Thalassobaculum sp. OXR-137: one gene and its partner. The main gene of each other region encodes a partner of the protein of the gene in region 2 in a complex. Links are inferred from orthologs where the notes say so. Each region holds a gene or a part of one and is shown on either strand. Other genes may lie near its edges. The genes, in order: mfd and uvrA.

Region 1 (8,678 bases), 320 kb from region 2 along the record:
GCAAGGTCGAGCGGCCGTTCCGATACATCCGCGAGGACTTCTTCTTGGCCCGTTCGTTCCGCAACCTGGACGATCTGAACGAGCAGCTGCGGCGCTGGCTGGACAGTGTCGCCAATCCCAGGGTGCATGCCACAACCCGGCGGGTCGTGAACGAGGCGTTCGCCGAGGAGAAGCCGCACCTGCTGGTTCTGCCTCTGGCGCCGTTCCGCTCCGTACTACGTCTGGAGCGACGGATCTCCCGGGAAGGGATGGTAAGCGTCGGTGGCAACTTCTACAGCGTTCCGGATGCCACCCGGCGGCGCACGGTCGAGGTGCACACGCTCGCCCAGGAGATCAGGATCTTCGAGGACGGCACGTTGATCGCGACCCATCCGGTCCTGGAAGGCCGCCACCAGCGCCGGGTGGCTCCTGGACACCGAAAAGGAGGGGGCTCCACAGGACGAAGACGTGGAGCCGACGGAGATGTGGTCGTCAGCCGAACCGGCGACGTGGTCGCTCAGCGCTCCCTGGAGTTCTACGACGCTGTCGCTCGCCGTCTTGCCCGGGAGTGCCGGTCATGAGCGCTCCAGGTGATCTGACCCCGTCGACCCTGGAGCGGATCCGCCACGATCTGGTCGGTCTGAAAATGCCACGCGCCCTGGAAGCCCTCGATCAGGTCGTGCGCCGCCTCGAGCACGGGGAGATCGGTGCTCTGGAGGCCATCGACATGCTGCTCGCCGAGGAACTGACCCTGCGCGAGAACAGCCGCATCAAGACGGCCCTGCGCATGGGCCGACTGGCGACCATCAAGACGCTCTCAGGGTTCGACTTCTCCTTCCAGCCGTCGCTCGACCGCGATCGTATCCTCACCCTCGCACAACTCGGCTTTATCGGTCGCTGCGAGGTCGTCCACTTCCTCGGCCCGCCCGGCACCGGCAAGAGCCATCTGGCCATCGCCCTCGGCGTCGAGGCGGTGAAGGCAGGGCGCAGTGTCTACTTTTGCACACTCGCCGACCTGCTCGGGCAACTCGCCCGCGCCGAGCGCGAGGGACGGCTGACGGAACGCATACGCTTCTTCTGTCGACCGGCTCTGCTGATCGTTGACGAGATCGGCTACCTGCCCGTCGTTCCTGGGGGTGGCAACCTGTTCTTCCAGCTGGTCAACGCCCGATACGAGCGTGGTGCGATGGTCCTGACCTCCAACCGCGGCTTTGCCGAATGGGGCGAGGTGTTCGGAGACCCGGTCGTCGCCACCGCACTCCTCGACCGCCTGCTGCATCATGCTCTGGTCATCCAGATCGAAGGCTCCAGCTACCGGTTGCGCCAGCACGCCGACCTCATGCCCGAGCACGTCCGCTCCAAGGCTACCATCACACCGCCGACCCCAGCACCGCTACGACGGCCAAGGGGACGGCCGCCCAAAAACGACCACATCACCGCGACAACCTGACCGGCGAAACTGGGGAAATTTACTTCGGCGCTTCTGGGGAAATTACGGGCGGCATTGACAGACGCCGGCCGGTCGTCGCCCGTCCGGTCGATCCGCTTGGGTCTGCTGAGGAACACTTCAGATCTCCTGGTACACCTGACCGTAGGAGATGAACGCGAACAGCACGGTCCCTCCGATGACGTTGCCGATCAGCGCGGGGATGAAGAACCCGAAGACCGCCCCCGACAGGGTGATGCTGTCGGCCATGACCAGGGCCACGATCTCCATGGTGCCTGCGATCACATGCGAGAACTCGCACAGCGCGATGATGTAGGCGACCACGAACACCACCGCGAGGGCCGAGCCCTTGCTGTTGGCGTTGACCCAGACCAGGGCGGCCACCAGGAAGCCGGCACCCACGCCTTTGGTCAGGGTCACGAAGAAGCCGCCGTCGACCGAGTGCCGGCCGAGGTGCAGGATCGCCTCGCGCATGTCATGGGAGATCGAGGGCAGCCACATCAGGAAGGCGGCGAAGATGGTGACGCCGACGATATTGGCGGCGAGCACGATGCTCCAGTTCCGGGTCAGCGCCAGGAAGTTGGCGCGGGTCGGCGCATGACAGATCGGCAGGACCGGGGTGATCGTGTTCTCGGTGAAGAGCTGCAGGCGGCCCAGAACCACGATGATGAAGCCGACCGTGTAGCCCATGTCGCCGACCAGGGAGGCCCAGCCGGCATCGCTGTCCAGCCGCCCCAGGATGGCGGCCTCGGCGATGACGGAAAATCCGATGGCGAGCCCGGCGGCCAGTCCCGAGAAGGCCAGAGACAGGGTCGGCCGGCGGAGCTCCTCCACCCCGTTCAGCCGAACGACCTCGAACATCTCGTCCGAGGACAGCGGCCGGAGTTCCTCCACCCGCTGAGCGCTCTTCTCCGCCTCCTCGACATTGGAGCGGGCTTTGGTCACCCGCGCCGGCGATGTGGCACGGGCCTCGTCCGACTCGTGGGGCACGATGTCTTCGGGGTCACTCCCGTGCGACGCTTTGTTTTCCGGTCCGGGCTTTGATGTGTTCATTCAAGCTACAATGTCGCGGGCGGCCTCCGGTTCCCCGAAAGCCGCCACCAAGCCGTCGACATCACGGAACTGTTATGCCGCCAGGGCGGCCAGTTCCTCCATCAGCCGGGTCAGCCCCAGCACCCGCTGCTCCGGCTTGTTCCAGGCGCGGCGGTAGACCAGCTTGTGATCCGGGCGAAGCTGCACCGAGCCCGCCTGCTGCTGCATGAAGTTCACCAGCTTCTGCGGGTTGGCGAAGGTGTTGTTGCGGAAGGCGACGATGGCCCCCTTCGGTCCCGCATCGACTTTCTCGATCCCGGCCGAGCGGCACAGGCCCTTGATGGCGACCACCTTCAGCAGGTTCTCCACCTCCGGCGGGGTCGGGCCGAAGCGGTCGGCCAGCTCGGCGGCGAACCCGTCGATCTCGTCCTGGTCCACCAGCATGGCGATCCGCCGGTACAGGCTCATGCGCACCGACAGGTCCGGCACATAGGCGTCGGGGATCAGGACCGGCATGCCGATGGCGATCTGCGGCGTCCAGGAGCTGTCCTCGGTCACCGCCCCCTCGCCCGCCCGGGCCGCTTCCACCGCCTCGCGCAGCAGTTCCTGGTACAGCTCGATGCCGACTTCCTTCACCTGGCCCGACTGCTCGTCGCCCAGCAGGTTGCCGGCCCCGCGGATGTCCATGTCGTGGCTGGCCAGCGAGAACCCCGCCCCCAGGCTGTCCAGAGTCTGCATCACCTCCAGCCGGCGCTTGGCGATCGGCGGCAGGACCTTGGTCGGATGGGTGGTGAGATAGGCATAGGCCCGGGTCTTCGACCGGCCGACCCGGCCGCGCAGCTGGTAGAGCTGGGCCAGGCCGAACATGTCGGAGCGGTGGATGACGATCGTGTTGGCCGAAGGAATGTCGAGGCCGCTCTCCACGATGTTGGTGGACAGCAGCACGTCGTAATTGCCGTCGGTGAAGGCCGTCATCACGTCCTCCAGCTCGGTCGGCGCCATGCGGCCATGGGCGAGGCCGATGCGCAGGTCCGGCACCAGCTTCAGCAGCCGCTCGTGCACCCGGCTCAGGTCCTCGATGCGCGGGCAGACATAGAAGGTCTGGCCCCCGCGGTAGCGCTCGCGCAGCAGGGCCTCGCGGATGATGACCCCGTCATAGGGCATGACGAAGGTGCGCACCGCCAGCCGGTCGACCGGCGGGGTGGCGATCAGGCTCATCTCGCGCACGCCTGACAGCGCCATCTGTAGGGTGCGCGGGATCGGCGTCGCCGTCATGGTCAGGACGTGCACCTCCTTGCGCAGGTCCTTCAGCCGCTCCTTCTGGGTCACGCCGAAATGCTGTTCCTCGTCGACGATGACGAGGCCGAGATTGTCGAACTGATTCTGCTTCGACAGCACCGCGTGAGTGCCGACCACGATGTTCACGTCGCCGGTGCGCAGGCCCTCGCGGATCTCGTTGGCTTCCTTGGTGGTGACCAGGCGGGAGAGCTGGGCGACCCGCATGGGGAAGCCCTGGAACCGGTCGCGGAAGTTCCGATAATGCTGGCGGCAGAGCAGCGTCGTCGGCACCACGACCGCCACCTGATAGCCTTGGCCAGCCGCGACCAGGGCGGCGCGCAGGGCGACCTCGGTCTTGCCGAAGCCCACATCGCCGCAGACCAGCCGATCCATCGGCCGCGAGGACGCCATGTCCTCCAGCACGTCCTCGATCGCCTTGAGCTGATCTTCGGTCTCGGTGAAGGGGAAGCGGGCGCAGAACTCGTCATAGGTGCCCGGCGGCGGATACAGCGGCTCGGTCTTGCGCAGCTCGCGCTCTGCGGCGATGGCGATCAGCGCCTCGGCCATGTCGAGCAGCCGCTTCTTAACCCGCGCCTTGCGCGACTGCCAGCCGGCGCCGCCCAGCTTGTCGAGCTGCGCCTTGGTCTCCTGGCTGCCGTAGCGCGACAGCACGTCGATGTTCTCGACCGGCACGAACAGCTTGTCACCGCCGAGATATTCCAGGCGCAGCACGTCGTGGGGGGCACCGCCGATCTCCAGGGTCTCCAGCCCGAGATAGCGGCCGATGCCGTGCTCGGAATGGACGACGTAGTCGCCCGCCTCCAGGGAGGAGACCTCGCGCAGGAAGTCCTCGCCCCGGCGCTTGCGCCGCCGCGACGGGCGGACAAGCCGCTCGCCGACGATGTCGGGCTCGGAGATGACGGTCAGGTCGCCACGCCGGTAGCCGTGCTCCAGCGGCAGCACCGCCGTCGCCACCGTGGCCGGCGGCAGGGCCATCGCCGCCTCGAGGCTGGGCGCCGGTTCGATCGCGTCGATGCCATGGTCGCGCAGCAGATGGGCCAGCCGGTCGCAGGAGCCCTCGCTGTAGCCGGCGACCACGACCCGGCGCCCCTTGCCGATCTCGTCCACCACCGCATCGCGCACGGCGTCGTAGACGGCGGAGCCGCCGCGCGCCCGCGCCTCGGCCAGATCCACCCCGGACTGGGCACCGAAATCGATGACGGCTCCGTCCTCGGGCAGGGAGAACGGCGTGAACGCCCCCACCGCCCGGTCGGCCATCAGAACCGACCAGTCCGCCGGCGCCAGATACAGGGCATAGGGGCCGAGCGGACGGTAGATGCCGCCGGCCTCCGCCCCGCCGGCGCGCAGCATCTGCACCCGGGCGTCGTGATACTCCTCGATCTGCTCGAACCGCGCGGAGGCGGATTCCTCCGCCTGGTGATCCAGGGTCACCGGCGCGTCGTCGACATAGTCCAGAACGGTGCCGAGCGTCTCGTGGAACAGCGGCAGCCAGTGCTCCATGCCGCCATGGCGCCTGCCGGCGGACACCGCCTCATACACCGGATCGGCCGTGACCTCGGCGCCGAACAGGGAGCGGTAGCCGGAGCGGAAGCGCTGGATCGTCGCGTCGTCGAGCAGCACCTCGCCGACCGGCAGGAAGGCCACGCTCTTGCGCTTGCCGGTGGTACGCTGGGACATCGGGTCGAAGCGCCGGATCTCCTCCAGGTCGTCGCCGAAGAAGTCGAGGCGCACCGGCTCCTCGGTACCCGTCGGGAACACGTCTACGATGCCGCCGCGCACGGCGTATTCGCCCTGCTCGCGCACAGTGTCGGACCGGTTGTAGCCGTTGCGGGTGAAGAAGGCGGTCAGGTCGTCCAGCGGCATGGACTGGCCGAGCTTGAGGACCAGGGTGGCGCCGTCGAAGAAGCTCTTGGGCGGCACCCGCTGCAGCACGGCGTTGACCGTGGTCAGGACCACCGTCGGCTTGGCGTTGCGCTTGCGCGCGGCGAGCCGGGCTAGCGTGTCGATCCGGCGGCTGACGATCTCCGTATTGGGCGACACCCGGTCGTAGGGCAGACAGTCCCAGGCCGGGAGCTGCATCACCCGCAGGTCGGGATCGAAGAAGGCAATGGCCCGGGCCAGGGCGGCGACCCGCGTGTCGTCGCGCGCCACATGGAGCAGCAGACCGCGGGCATTGGCCAGCGCGGCGATCGCCTCGGCATCCACCCCTTCCGGGGCCGACGCGATGGCGACGCGGCCGACGGCTTTCGGGAAGTCGGCAAATAACCGGTCGTGGTCGCCCACCATGTCCATGGGCCGGTCCTTCTTCTTCTCAGGCCTGGGTCAGTTTGAAGTCGCGCAGCATCTGCAGCACCGGCGTGTCGAACTCGTCGGGCGGGGTCTCCTGCCCGGTGATCCAGGTATAGAGCCGCGGATCCTCGATGCTGAGCAGATGCTCGTAATCGTCCAGATCGGAAACTTCCAGGGTGTCGAGATGCCGGTCGGCGAAGGCGCCGAGCAGCAGGTCGGTCTCCTTGGTGCCGGTATAGGTACTGCGGTAACGCAGTCGCTTGCGGCGGGCTTCCAGCGCCTCGGTCATACGGCACTCCTCTTCGAGATGTCCGACCCGGATTCTTGCCTTGCGGCGGCGATGGTCTCGCAATGCCGGGCTGTGGGATATAAAGCAGGGACAGACCCGAGACCACCCCCGGCACGCCGACTGGACGAGTTGCGACATTGCGCCCTGAGATTCTCTTTCCGCTCTTTGCCGATGTCGGCCAGCTGACGGGCATCGGCCCGCGCTACGCCAAGCTGATCGAAAAGGCGGTCGGGGCGCAGATCGTCGATCTGCTCTGGCACCTGCCGAGCGGCATGGTCGACCGCCGGTTCTCCCCGACGGTGGCCGACGCACCGGACGGGATGATCGCCACCCTCACCGTCACCACCCTGCGCCACGAGCCCGGCCGGGGCCGCGCACCCTACCGGGTGATCTGCGCCGACGAGACCGGCGAGATCGAGCTGGTCTATTTCCACGCCAAGGGAGACTGGCTGGAGAAGCTGCTGCCGCACGGCCAGAAACGGGTGATCAGCGGCAAGGTCGAGCGGTTCCGCGGCAAGGCGCAGATGCCGCATCCCGATCACGTGGTGCCGTTGGAAGAGGCCGAGAGCGTGCGGATCGTGGAGCCGACGCATCCCTCCACCGACGGGCTGCATCAGCGCATCCTCCGCAAGGCGATCGAGGGCGCTCTGGCGCGGGTCCCGGCGCTGGACGAGTGGATCAACCCGACCCTGATTCAGGCGCGCGGCTGGCCCGCCTGGGACGCGGCGGTGAAGGCGGTGCACCATCCGGAAAGCCGGCTGGAGATGGAGCCGGACTCCCTGCCCCGCCAGCGCCTGGCCTATGACGAGATCCTGGCCAATCAGCTCGCCCTCGCCCTGGTGCGCGCTCGCATGAAGAAGCAGAAGGGCCGCGTCATCAAGGGCGACGGACGGCTGCGCGACGCGATCCTGAAGAACCTGCCGTTCAGCCTGACCGGCGCCCAGCGCACGGCCTTGTCCGAGATCGAAGGCGACATGGCGGCACCCAACCGGATGCTGCGCCTGCTGCAGGGCGATGTGGGCAGCGGCAAGACCCTGGTCGCCCTGGTCACCATGGCCAACGCCATCGAATGCGGCGCACAGGCGGCCCTGATGGCGCCGACCGAGATCCTGGCCCGCCAGCATTTCGCCACCATCGAACCGCTGGCCCGCGCCGCCGGCATCCGCTGCGAGATCCTGACCGGGCGGGACAAGGGCAAGACCCGCGGCGCCATTCTCGGCCGCATCGCCGAAGGCACGGCGCAGATCGTCGTCGGCACCCACGCCCTGTTCCAGGAGGAGGTGGAGTTCCGCGACCTCGCCGTGGCGGTGATCGACGAGCAGCACCGCTTCGGCGTGCACCAGCGCATGGTGCTGGGGCAGAAGGGTCAAGGCGTCGACATCCTGGTGATGACCGCCACGCCGATCCCCCGCACCCTGGTGATGACCGCCTATGGCGACCTGGACGTCTCGCGCCTGACCGAGAAGCCGCCGGGCCGCCAGCCGATCGACACGCGGGTGGTCTCCAACGACCGGCTGATGGACGTGATCGAGGGCGTGTCCCGGCGCATGGATGCCGGGGCGAAGGTCTACTGGGTCTGCCCGCTGGTGGAAGAGTCCGAGGTGCTGGACGTCGCCGCCGCCGAGGAGCGGGCCGCCACCCTGCGCGAGCGGTTCGGCGACCGGGTGGGGCTGATCCACGGCCGCATGAAGGGGCCGGACAAGGACAAGATGATGCTCTCCTTCAAGGAGGGGCCGGTCGACCTGCTGGTGGCCACCACGGTGATCGAAGTCGGCGTCGACGTGCCGGACGCCACGGTGATGGTGATCGAACACGCCGAGCGCTTCGGCCTCGCCCAGCTTCACCAGTTGCGCGGCCGCATCGGGCGCGGCGACAAGGCCTCCACCTGCCTGCTGGTCTACGCGCCGCCGCTGAGCGAGACCGGGCGCGCGCGGCTGTCGGTCATGCGCGACAGCGAGGACGGGTTCCGCATTGCCGAGGAGGACCTGAAACTGCGCGGCGCCGGAGAGGTGCTGGGCACGCGCCAGAGCGGCCTGCCGACCTTCCGCCTGGCCGATGCGGCCGCCCATAACGACCTGTTCGAGGTCGCCCGCGACGACGCCCGCCTGCTGCTCGGCAAGGATCCAGAACTGGAGGGGCCGCGCGGCAAGGCGGTGCGCACGCTTCTCTACCTGTTCGAGCGCGACGCCGCCGTGCGATACCTGCGGGGCGCATAAACGTCAGAAGAACACGGGAGGAACCGGTGAAGCTGCTGCTGATCCAGGGCGCCAACATGGAATGGCTGGGCCGGCGCCAGCCGGAAGTCTACGGCACCACGACCGCCGACGAGCTCGACGCCCTGCT
Region 2 (8,043 bases):
CCGCGTGGGGCCGGCGGCCGGTGCGCGGATCGGTGAGGCCGACCGGCTTCATCGGGCCGAAGCGCAGGGTCTCGGGGCCGCGGGACGCCATGATCTCGATGGGCATGCAGCCCTCGAAATAGGGAGTGTTGGCCTCCCACTCCTTGAAGTCCATCTTGTCGCCGTCGAGCAGCGCCTGGACGAAGGCATTGTACTGCTCCTCGTCCATCGGACAGTTCACGTAGTCGGCGCCGGACCCGCCGGGGCCCGGCTTGTCGTAGCGCGACTGGAACCAGGCGGTGTCGAAATCGATGCTCTCGGCATGGACGATCGGCGCGATGGCGTCGAAGAAAGCCAGGCTGTCGGCGCCGGTCAGCTCGCGGATCGCCTCGGCCAGGGGATCGGAGGTGAGGGGACCGGTGGCCACGATGACGCTGTCCCACTCCTTCGGCGGCAGCCCGGCGATCTCGCCGCGCTCGATGGTGATCAGCGGCTCGGCCTCCAGACGTTCCTGCACGGCGGCGGAGAACCCGACCCGGTCGACCGCCAGCGCGGAGCCGGCCGGGACCTGGTGGCTGTCGGCGGCGGCCATGATGATCGAGCCGCAGCGCCGCATCTCCTCGTGCAGCACGCCGACCGCGTTCGCGGTGTGGTCGTCGGAGCGGAACGAGTTGGAACAGACCAGCTCGGCGAGATGGTCGGTCTGATGGGCGGCCGTACCCCGCACGGGGCGCATCTCGTGCAACACGACAGGCACGCCGGCGCGGGCGAGCTGCCAGGCGGCTTCGCTGCCGGCGAGTCCGCCGCCGATGACATGAACGGGAACGGCGGAAGCAGGGCGCTCGGAGGTGGGCGTTAAGGGAATAGACATCATTTCCTCGCAGTCTGTGCGGGAGATAACCTCCGCCCGGCGGCCGCGCAAGGGCAGGCCTCCCATGAGATATCGCGGTTTCGCCTAAAATAGGATGGAAACTTGCGGTAGTGTATCGACCGGACCGTCACTCTTCCGGCCGGAAACCGGCCGGTCTCCCCACCGGAGAAGGTATGTCTGAGACCTACGAGAGCGGTATCCCTCGCGAAACGAAGAAAAGCGGGTTTCTGCAATCCTTCGACCGGCAGAAGCTCGACCCGAGAGATGCCGCCGATTTCACCTCCAAAGTCCTGTCCTTCGTGCGGGAGAACCGGGTCGCGGCCGATGCCCTGATCGCCGGCAACGTCCAGATGCTCGGATTCGAGGCGTTGAAGGAGCGGTTCGGCGACCGCTGGGAAGGCATCAAGGACAAGGTGCATCTGGTGACCGAGGGCGTCATCAAGCGGCACATCACGTCGTCGGACGTGTTCCTGCTGATGAACGACGAGAAGTTCGTCGTGCTGTTCGGCAAGGCGACGCGGGCCGAGGCCGATGCCACCGCCCGCCGGATCGCGGTGGAGGTCAACGGCAAGCTCAGCGGCGCCGGGGCGGGGATGGAGGCGGTGTCCGTCCGACCCGTCGTTTTCGAGGTGCCGCGCAAGGACACCGAGGCGCTGAAGAGCCCGGCGGCGCTGGAGAAATCGGTTGAGGAGGCCCAGCGCGACGCGGAGCGGGCGGAAGAGGCCATGGTCGAGGCGGCCAAGGACCGCATGGTGATGCGGTTCTGGCCGGTCGCCAATGTGCGCAAGCGTCTCGTCTCCTGCTACCACGCCGACCTGCATGTGCCGGACGACGTCGATCTCGGCCGCGGCAGCGGTGGCTCGTCGGGGACGGGGGCGGTGGAGGCCGCGATGGACCGGCTGGTGCTGAGCCATGCCGGCCGCGCGCTGACCGAGGCGGCCGAGCGCCGGATGCGGGCGCTCCTCATCATCCCCGTGCATTTCGAGACGGTGGCCGCCAAGGGCTTCCGGCAGGCCTATCTGGACGTCTGCAAACTGTTGCCCCGCATCGCCGAGCAGCGGGCGATGCTGATGGTCCGCGACCTGCCGGACGATGTGCCTCAGGGACGTCTGCACACGATCTTCACATACCTGTCGCCGTACTTCTCTGGATTCGTGGGGGATTTCAGCCTGTCATTCCGGCGCGCGGACAAGCTCGGCGGGGTCGGGCTGGTGGCGGTCGCCGTGAACGGCGCGGAACTCGGCAGTCCCACGGTGGAGGGCAGCAAAGCCCTCAGGGCATTCAGTACCGGCAACAAGGCGGGCAAGATGCGGCGCTATTTCTACGGCGCCCAGACCTTCGACGCGGCCACCGCCGCCCGCCGCGCCCAGTTCGACTACGTCCAGGGCCTGGGCGTGGCCCCCTCCATGCCGATCCACGGCAAGGTGTTCAACATCTGACCGACTGTCGGCTTCTGCGGGAGCGAGCGTGCCTTCCTCTCGGCGCCTAAACCTGCCCCGCGCTTGTCGTCGTTCTGCGAGGCCATGCGATACTGCGCACAGGCGAAGCGGCAACAGGGACTCATGGGCCAGGGCGGAACACGATGGGGTTGGAAACGCCGGCTGCTCGTTGTGGCGGTGGCGTTTATTGCCTTGCCCATGGGCGGGGTGATTTTCCTGGCCTTTCAGGAGGGCGAGTACCGGCGCGAGCCATCGCCGGACGGCCGATATACCGCCATCGCCACCTACCGCGTCCTCGACGCCATGGTGCCCCGGTTCCCCGGCCAGTCGGGGGACAAGGCCGGCCACATTCGGATCGAGGGAACGGACGGCACGGATTACGGTCGAATGCCGGTGCCCATGGTGTCGATGATCTACGACATCCGGTGGGAGGTGGGCGGCGCCTATCTGGTCGCCATCGGCGACTGGGATTTCGAGGCGCGCCAGGTCGCCTACTGGAATGCGGACCAGACCGAGAAGACCGTGGTACCGCTGCGATGAGGGGCCCGCAGACAGCGCCTTAGCTGTCGTGGCAAATCCGCGAGCGCCAGGATGACGCACTCCCCGGCCTTGTGCCTGGGCCCACGGTTCTGCCGTCCCGTCCGTCCGCGCATTCTGCACAGAGTGCCCGTACCGTCCCGCCGTAGGCCCCGTCGCAGGCCACGGCACAGGGCCGGGGAGTGGGGGCCGTGAGAGAGGTGCCCCTACGCCGATTTCTTCGCCGGAGTGGGGCGCAGGTAGCGTTTCAGGTAGGAGCCGGTGTAGCTGCCTTCCGTCGCCGCGACGTCTTCCGGCGTGCCCTGGGCGACGATACGGCCGCCGCCGTCGCCGCCTTCGGGGCCGAGATCGACCACGTGGTCGGCGGTCTTGATGACCTCCAGGTTGTGCTCGATCACGATGACCGTGTTGCCCTGATCGACCAGCGCCTGCAGCACTTCCAGCAGCTTCCGCACATCCTCGAAATGCAGCCCCGTGGTCGGCTCGTCCAGGATGTAGACGGTCCGCCCGGTCGCCCGGCGCGACAGTTCCTTGGCGAGCTTCACCCGCTGCGCCTCGCCGCCGGACAGGGTGGTCGCCTGCTGGCCGATCTTCACGTAGCCGAGGCCGACCCGCTCCAGGGTTTCCAGCTTGTCGCGGATCGAGGGCACCGCCTTGAAGAAGACCGCGCCTTCCTCCACCGTCATGTCAAGAACGTCCGATATCGACTTGTCCCGGAAAGTAATTTCCAGCGTCTCACGATTGTAGCGCTTGCCCTTACAGACGTCGCAGGTCACGTACACATCCGGCAGGAAGTGCATCTCGATCTTGATGACGCCGTCGCCCTGGCAGGCCTCGCAGCGCCCGCCCTTCACGTTGAAGGAGAAGCGGCCCGGCGCGTAGCCGCGGGCCTTGGCTTCGGGCAGGCCGGCGAACCAGTCGCGGATCGGGGTGAAGGCGCCGGAATAGGTGGCCGGGTTCGAGCGCGGCGTGCGGCCGATCGGCGACTGGTCGATATCGACCACCTTGTCGACATTCTCCAGCCCGGCCAGATGCTCGAACGGGGCGGCGTGTTCGCGGGCGTTGTGCAGCCGTCGGGCCAGCGCCTTCCAAAGCGTCTCGATCACCAGGGTCGACTTGCCGCCGCCGGACACACCGGAGATGCAAGTGAAGGTACCCAGCGGGATCTTCAGGGTGACGTTCTTCAGGTTGTTGCCGGTGGCCCCGGTCAGGGCGATCTGCTTGCCCTTCTTCGCCTTTCGGCGGGTCGCCGGGATCTCGATCTGCTCGAAGCCGGCCAGATACTTGCCGGTCAGGCTGGCCGGATTGGCCATGACCTCGGCCGGGGTGCCGGCGGCGACGACGGTGCCGCCATGGACCCCGGCGCCCGGGCCCATATCGACCACGTAGTCGGCCTCGCGGATCGCGTCCTCGTCATGCTCGACCACGATCACCGTATTCCCGAGGTCGCGCAGCCGCTTCAGGGTGGCGAGCAGCCGGTCGTTATCGCGCTGGTGCAGGCCGATGGACGGCTCGTCCAGCACGTAGAGCACGCCGGTCAGGCCCGAGCCGATCTGCGAGGCCAGCCGGATGCGCTGGCTCTCGCCGCCGGACAGGGTGCCCGAGGAACGCGAGAGCGTAAGGTATTCCAGGCCCACATTGTTCAGGAACCCCAGCCGCTCGTTGATCTCCTTCAGGATCCGTTCGGCAATCTCGCCCTGTTTCGTCGTCAGGCTGCCGGACAGGTCGGTGAACCAGGTCACGGCCGTGCCGATGGAGAACTCGGTCACCTCGGAGATGTTCAGCCCGGCGATCTTCACCGCCAGGGCCTCCGGCTTCAGGCGTTGGCCGCCGCAGGCCTCGCAGGGCGCGACGGACTGGTAGCGGCCCAGCTCCTCGCGCACCCAGGAGCTGTCGGTCTCCTTCCAGCGCCGGTCCATGTTGGGGATCACCCCCTCGAACGGCTTGTTGGTCTTGTAGCTGCGCAACCCGTCATCGAAGGTCATGGTCACCGGGGTCGTTCCGGTACCGAAAAGAATGCCCTGGCGGGCCTCCTCCGGCAGATCCTCGAACGGCGTGTCCTGGGAGATGTCGAAATGCGCCGCCAGGCTCTTCAGCGACTGGGCGTAGTATTTCGAAGAAGAACCGGCCCAGGGGGCGATGGCCCCGGCCTTGAGGCTCAGCTTCGGGTTCGGCACCACGAGCTGCTCGTCGAAATACATCTGGCTGCCGAGCCCGTCGCAGGTCGGGCAGGCGCCGAACGGGTTGTTGAACGAGAACAGCCGCGGCTCGATCTCGTCGATGGTGAAGCCGCTGACCGGACAGGCGAACTTGGCGGAGAAGGTGTGCCGCTCTCCGCTATCGGCGTCGTCGGCGAAGAGCAGGCCGTCGGACAGCTCCAGAGCGGTCTCGATGGAATCCGCCAGCCGGGTCGAGATGCCCTCGCGCACCACCAGCCGGTCGACCACCACCTCGATGTCGTGCTTGCGCTTCTTGTCCAGCGCCGGCACGTCCTCGATCTCGTACAGCTCGCCGTCGACCCGCACGCGCTGGAAACCGCGCCGGCGCAGCTCGGCCAGTTCCTTGCGGTACTCGCCCTTGCGGCCACGCACGGTCGGGGCCAGCAGGTAGAGCCGTGTGCCTTCGGGCAGAGCGCAGATCCGGTCGACCATCTGGCTGACCGTCTGGCTCTCGATCGGCAGGCCGGTGGCGGGCGAGTAGGGGACACCGATGCGGGCGAACAGCAGCCGCAAATAGTCGTAGATCTCGGTGACCGTACCGACCGTGGAGCGCGGGTTGCGCGAGGTCGTCTTCTGCTCGATAGAGATTGCCGGCGACAGGCCCTCGATCAGGTCCACATCCGGCTTCTGCATCAGTTCGAGGAACTGACGGGCATAGGCCGACAGGCTCTCCACGTAGCGGCGCTGACCCTCGGCATAGATCGTGTCGAAGGCGAGCGAGGATTTGCCGGACCCGCTCAATCCGGTCAGGACCACCAAGCTGTCCCGCGGCAGGTCGACATCGACGTTGCGCAGGTTGTGTTCGCGGGCACCGCGTATGCGGATCGCCCGCAGCTCAGGGGTGGCCGGCTTCGGCAAAGACGGGTCGGGCGCCATCGGGTCCTCGAGAGTCGCGGAAGGAGAACAAATATAGTACACAGAGGCCCGGTATGACCACCTGTCCGAATATGCACTCTAAGTATAGCCTTGGGGCGCGGTAACAAGGCTGTGGGTAACTTTCGCCGACCGGGGTAGCGGATAGTGCGACTCGGATCGTTACGAATTCGGATCGATAAGCGGCGGGTCGAGAGTTCGAAACTAGATTTGCAGTTTCCCGCGGTTCTTCGCCGTTTGCAGTTTGGTCACGGCAGTCTTTGCGCATCGGGGCAGGCTGTGGGATTGTCGCCCAAACCGTTCCATGGACCGCATCATGGGACGAGGTTCGGAACAAACAGAGAGCGAGAAACATGGCGGGCAGCGTCAACAAGGTGATTCTGGTCGGCAATCTGGGCCGCGATCCGGAAGTGCGATCGACCCAGGACGGCCTGAAAATCGTGAACCTCGCGATTGCGACCTCGGAGCGCTGGCGCGACCGGACCTCCGGCGAGCAGCGGGAGCGCACCGAGTGGCATCGCGTGGTGATCTTCAACGAGAACCTGGCGCGGATCGCCGAGCAGTATCTGCGCAAGGGCAGCTCGGTCTATATCGAGGGCCAGCTCCAGACCCGTAAATGGACCGACCAGAGCGGGCAGGAGAAGTATTCCACCGAAGTCGTGCTGCAACGCTATCGCGGCGAGCTGACCCTGCTTGGCGGCCGGGGCGAAGGCGGCGGCGGCGGCGACTACAGCCGCGGCGACGATTACGGCGGCGGGTCTTCGGGTGGCGGCTACGGCGGCGGCTCGTCGGGTGGCGGCAGCTCCTCGGGCGGCGGCTATGGCGGCGGTTCCTCCGGCGGCGGCGGTGGCCAGCCGCCCATGGGTGGGCCGAGCGACCTGGACGACGAGATCCCGTTCTAACCGGATCGGCACGTGGAGGGGGCATGGACCGGTTTCGCGACGCGAATCGCGCCAAGTGGGACGAGCTGGTTCAGCCCCATCTGACCTCCGGCTTCTATTCGGTGGATGCCCTGCGCGCGGGCAACCGCCGGCTCGACCCGATCGTGGAGGAGGAGCTCGGCCCGGTGGCCGGGCTCTGCGTCCTGCACCTTCAATGCCATTTCGGGCTAGACACCCTGACCCTGGCGCAGCGCGGGGCGACGGTCACGGGGCTCGATTTTTCCGGCGAGGCGATCCGCGCGGCCCGCGCCCTGGCGCAGGAGACCGGCCTCTCCGCCACCTTCGTGGAGGGCGACCTCTACGCCGCGCCCGAGTTGATCCCCGAGCGTTTCGATCTGGTCTTCGTGAGCTGGGGGACGATCTGCTGGCTGCCGGACCTCGCGGGCTGGGCCCGGATCGCCGCCGATTTCCTGAAACCCGGCGGTCGCCTGTATTTCGCCGATTGCCACCCCCTGGCCTATGTCTGGGACGAGGGGCAGGGCGCCTGCGAGGCGGCGGCCGGGCGGTTCAAGACCAAGTATCGGTATTTTCACGACCCCGCGCCCACCGAACTGGACGACCCGGACGATTACGGGAGCGCTCACAAGACCGTGAACACGCGGACCTACGAATGGGCCCATCCGGTGTCGGAACTCGTCACATCAGTAGCCGCGGCCGGACTCGCTTTCGAGTTCCTGCACGAGCATCCGACCATCACCTGGGCGCTGCTGCCCAGCCTGGTCGAGCGGGCCGACGGTCTTCATGCCTGGCCGGAGGGCACCGACCCGCTGCTTCCGCTCAGCCTGTCCTTCAGCGCACGGAAGCCGGACGGCCTCTATTCGAATTGATTCCAATAGTTTTGGAATGTTAACGATATTGAAAGGCTTCGGGGCAAGCCTCTTGGGTAAGCTGGGTCACCAAGAGAACGGGCGCAGTCTGGCCTGATTTTCGGAACCTACGGACAAAGCATGGACCGTAAAGCGAGGACCGACGGGCAGGCGTCTGTGGCACCGCGCTTCGGGTTGCTGCTCCCTGTCATCGGTCTTATCGCCGGGCTCGTGGGCGCCGTCTTCGCGATGGCTTGGCTGGCCGCGGATGCTCAGGACAGGCAGGCGGTGGACGCCACGCGGCATACCCTGCGCAGCATCATCGACGGGAACCGTCGCGAGCTTGGCGGCTGGACGTCGGACTACGCGTACTGGAAC

What was found.
Region 1: the proteins of uvrA (region 2) and mfd are in contact, whole or in part, in a crystal structure (PDB 4DFC), measured with the Escherichia coli proteins. The link is inferred for Thalassobaculum sp. OXR-137 from one-to-one orthologs.

The regions. Positions count from the first base shown.
Region 1 is NZ_CP139715.1:4,067,680-4,076,357, forward strand. What follows is about bases 2,352-6,396. They hold mfd (transcription-repair coupling factor), read right to left. Parts: upstream 6,050-6,396; coding sequence 2,552-6,049; downstream 2,352-2,551. Other genes in these bases: T8K17_RS19045 (formate/nitrite transporter family protein), read right to left, coding at 2,352-2,416; T8K17_RS19055 (succinate dehydrogenase assembly factor 2), read right to left, coding at 6,069-6,335. Also shown: istA (IS21 family transposase), read left to right, coding at 1-560; IS21-like element helper ATPase IstB, read left to right, coding at 557-1,429; more of T8K17_RS19045, read right to left, coding at 1,547-2,351; ATP-dependent DNA helicase RecG, read left to right, coding at 6,473-8,551; T8K17_RS19065 (type II 3-dehydroquinate dehydratase), read left to right, coding at 8,578-8,678. UniProt on the Escherichia coli protein: Couples transcription and DNA repair by recognizing RNA polymerase (RNAP) stalled at DNA lesions. Mediates ATP-dependent release of RNAP and its truncated transcript from the DNA, and recruitment of nucleotide excision repair machinery to the damaged site.
Region 2 is NZ_CP139715.1:3,745,029-3,753,071, forward strand. What follows is about bases 2,833-6,242. They hold uvrA (excinuclease ABC subunit UvrA), read right to left. Parts: upstream 5,922-6,242; coding sequence 3,033-5,921; downstream 2,833-3,032. In the rest of the region: methylenetetrahydrofolate--tRNA-(uracil(54)-C(5))-methyltransferase (FADH(2)-oxidizing) TrmFO, read right to left, coding at 1-850; T8K17_RS17335 (hypothetical protein), read left to right, coding at 1,024-2,289; T8K17_RS17340 (hypothetical protein), read left to right, coding at 2,488-2,829; ssb (single-stranded DNA-binding protein), read left to right, coding at 6,272-6,820; T8K17_RS17355 (class I SAM-dependent methyltransferase), read left to right, coding at 6,844-7,686; T8K17_RS17360 (sensor histidine kinase), read left to right, coding at 7,807-8,043. UniProt on the Escherichia coli protein: The UvrABC repair system catalyzes the recognition and processing of DNA lesions. UvrA is an ATPase and a DNA-binding protein. A damage recognition complex composed of 2 UvrA and 2 UvrB subunits scans DNA for abnormalities.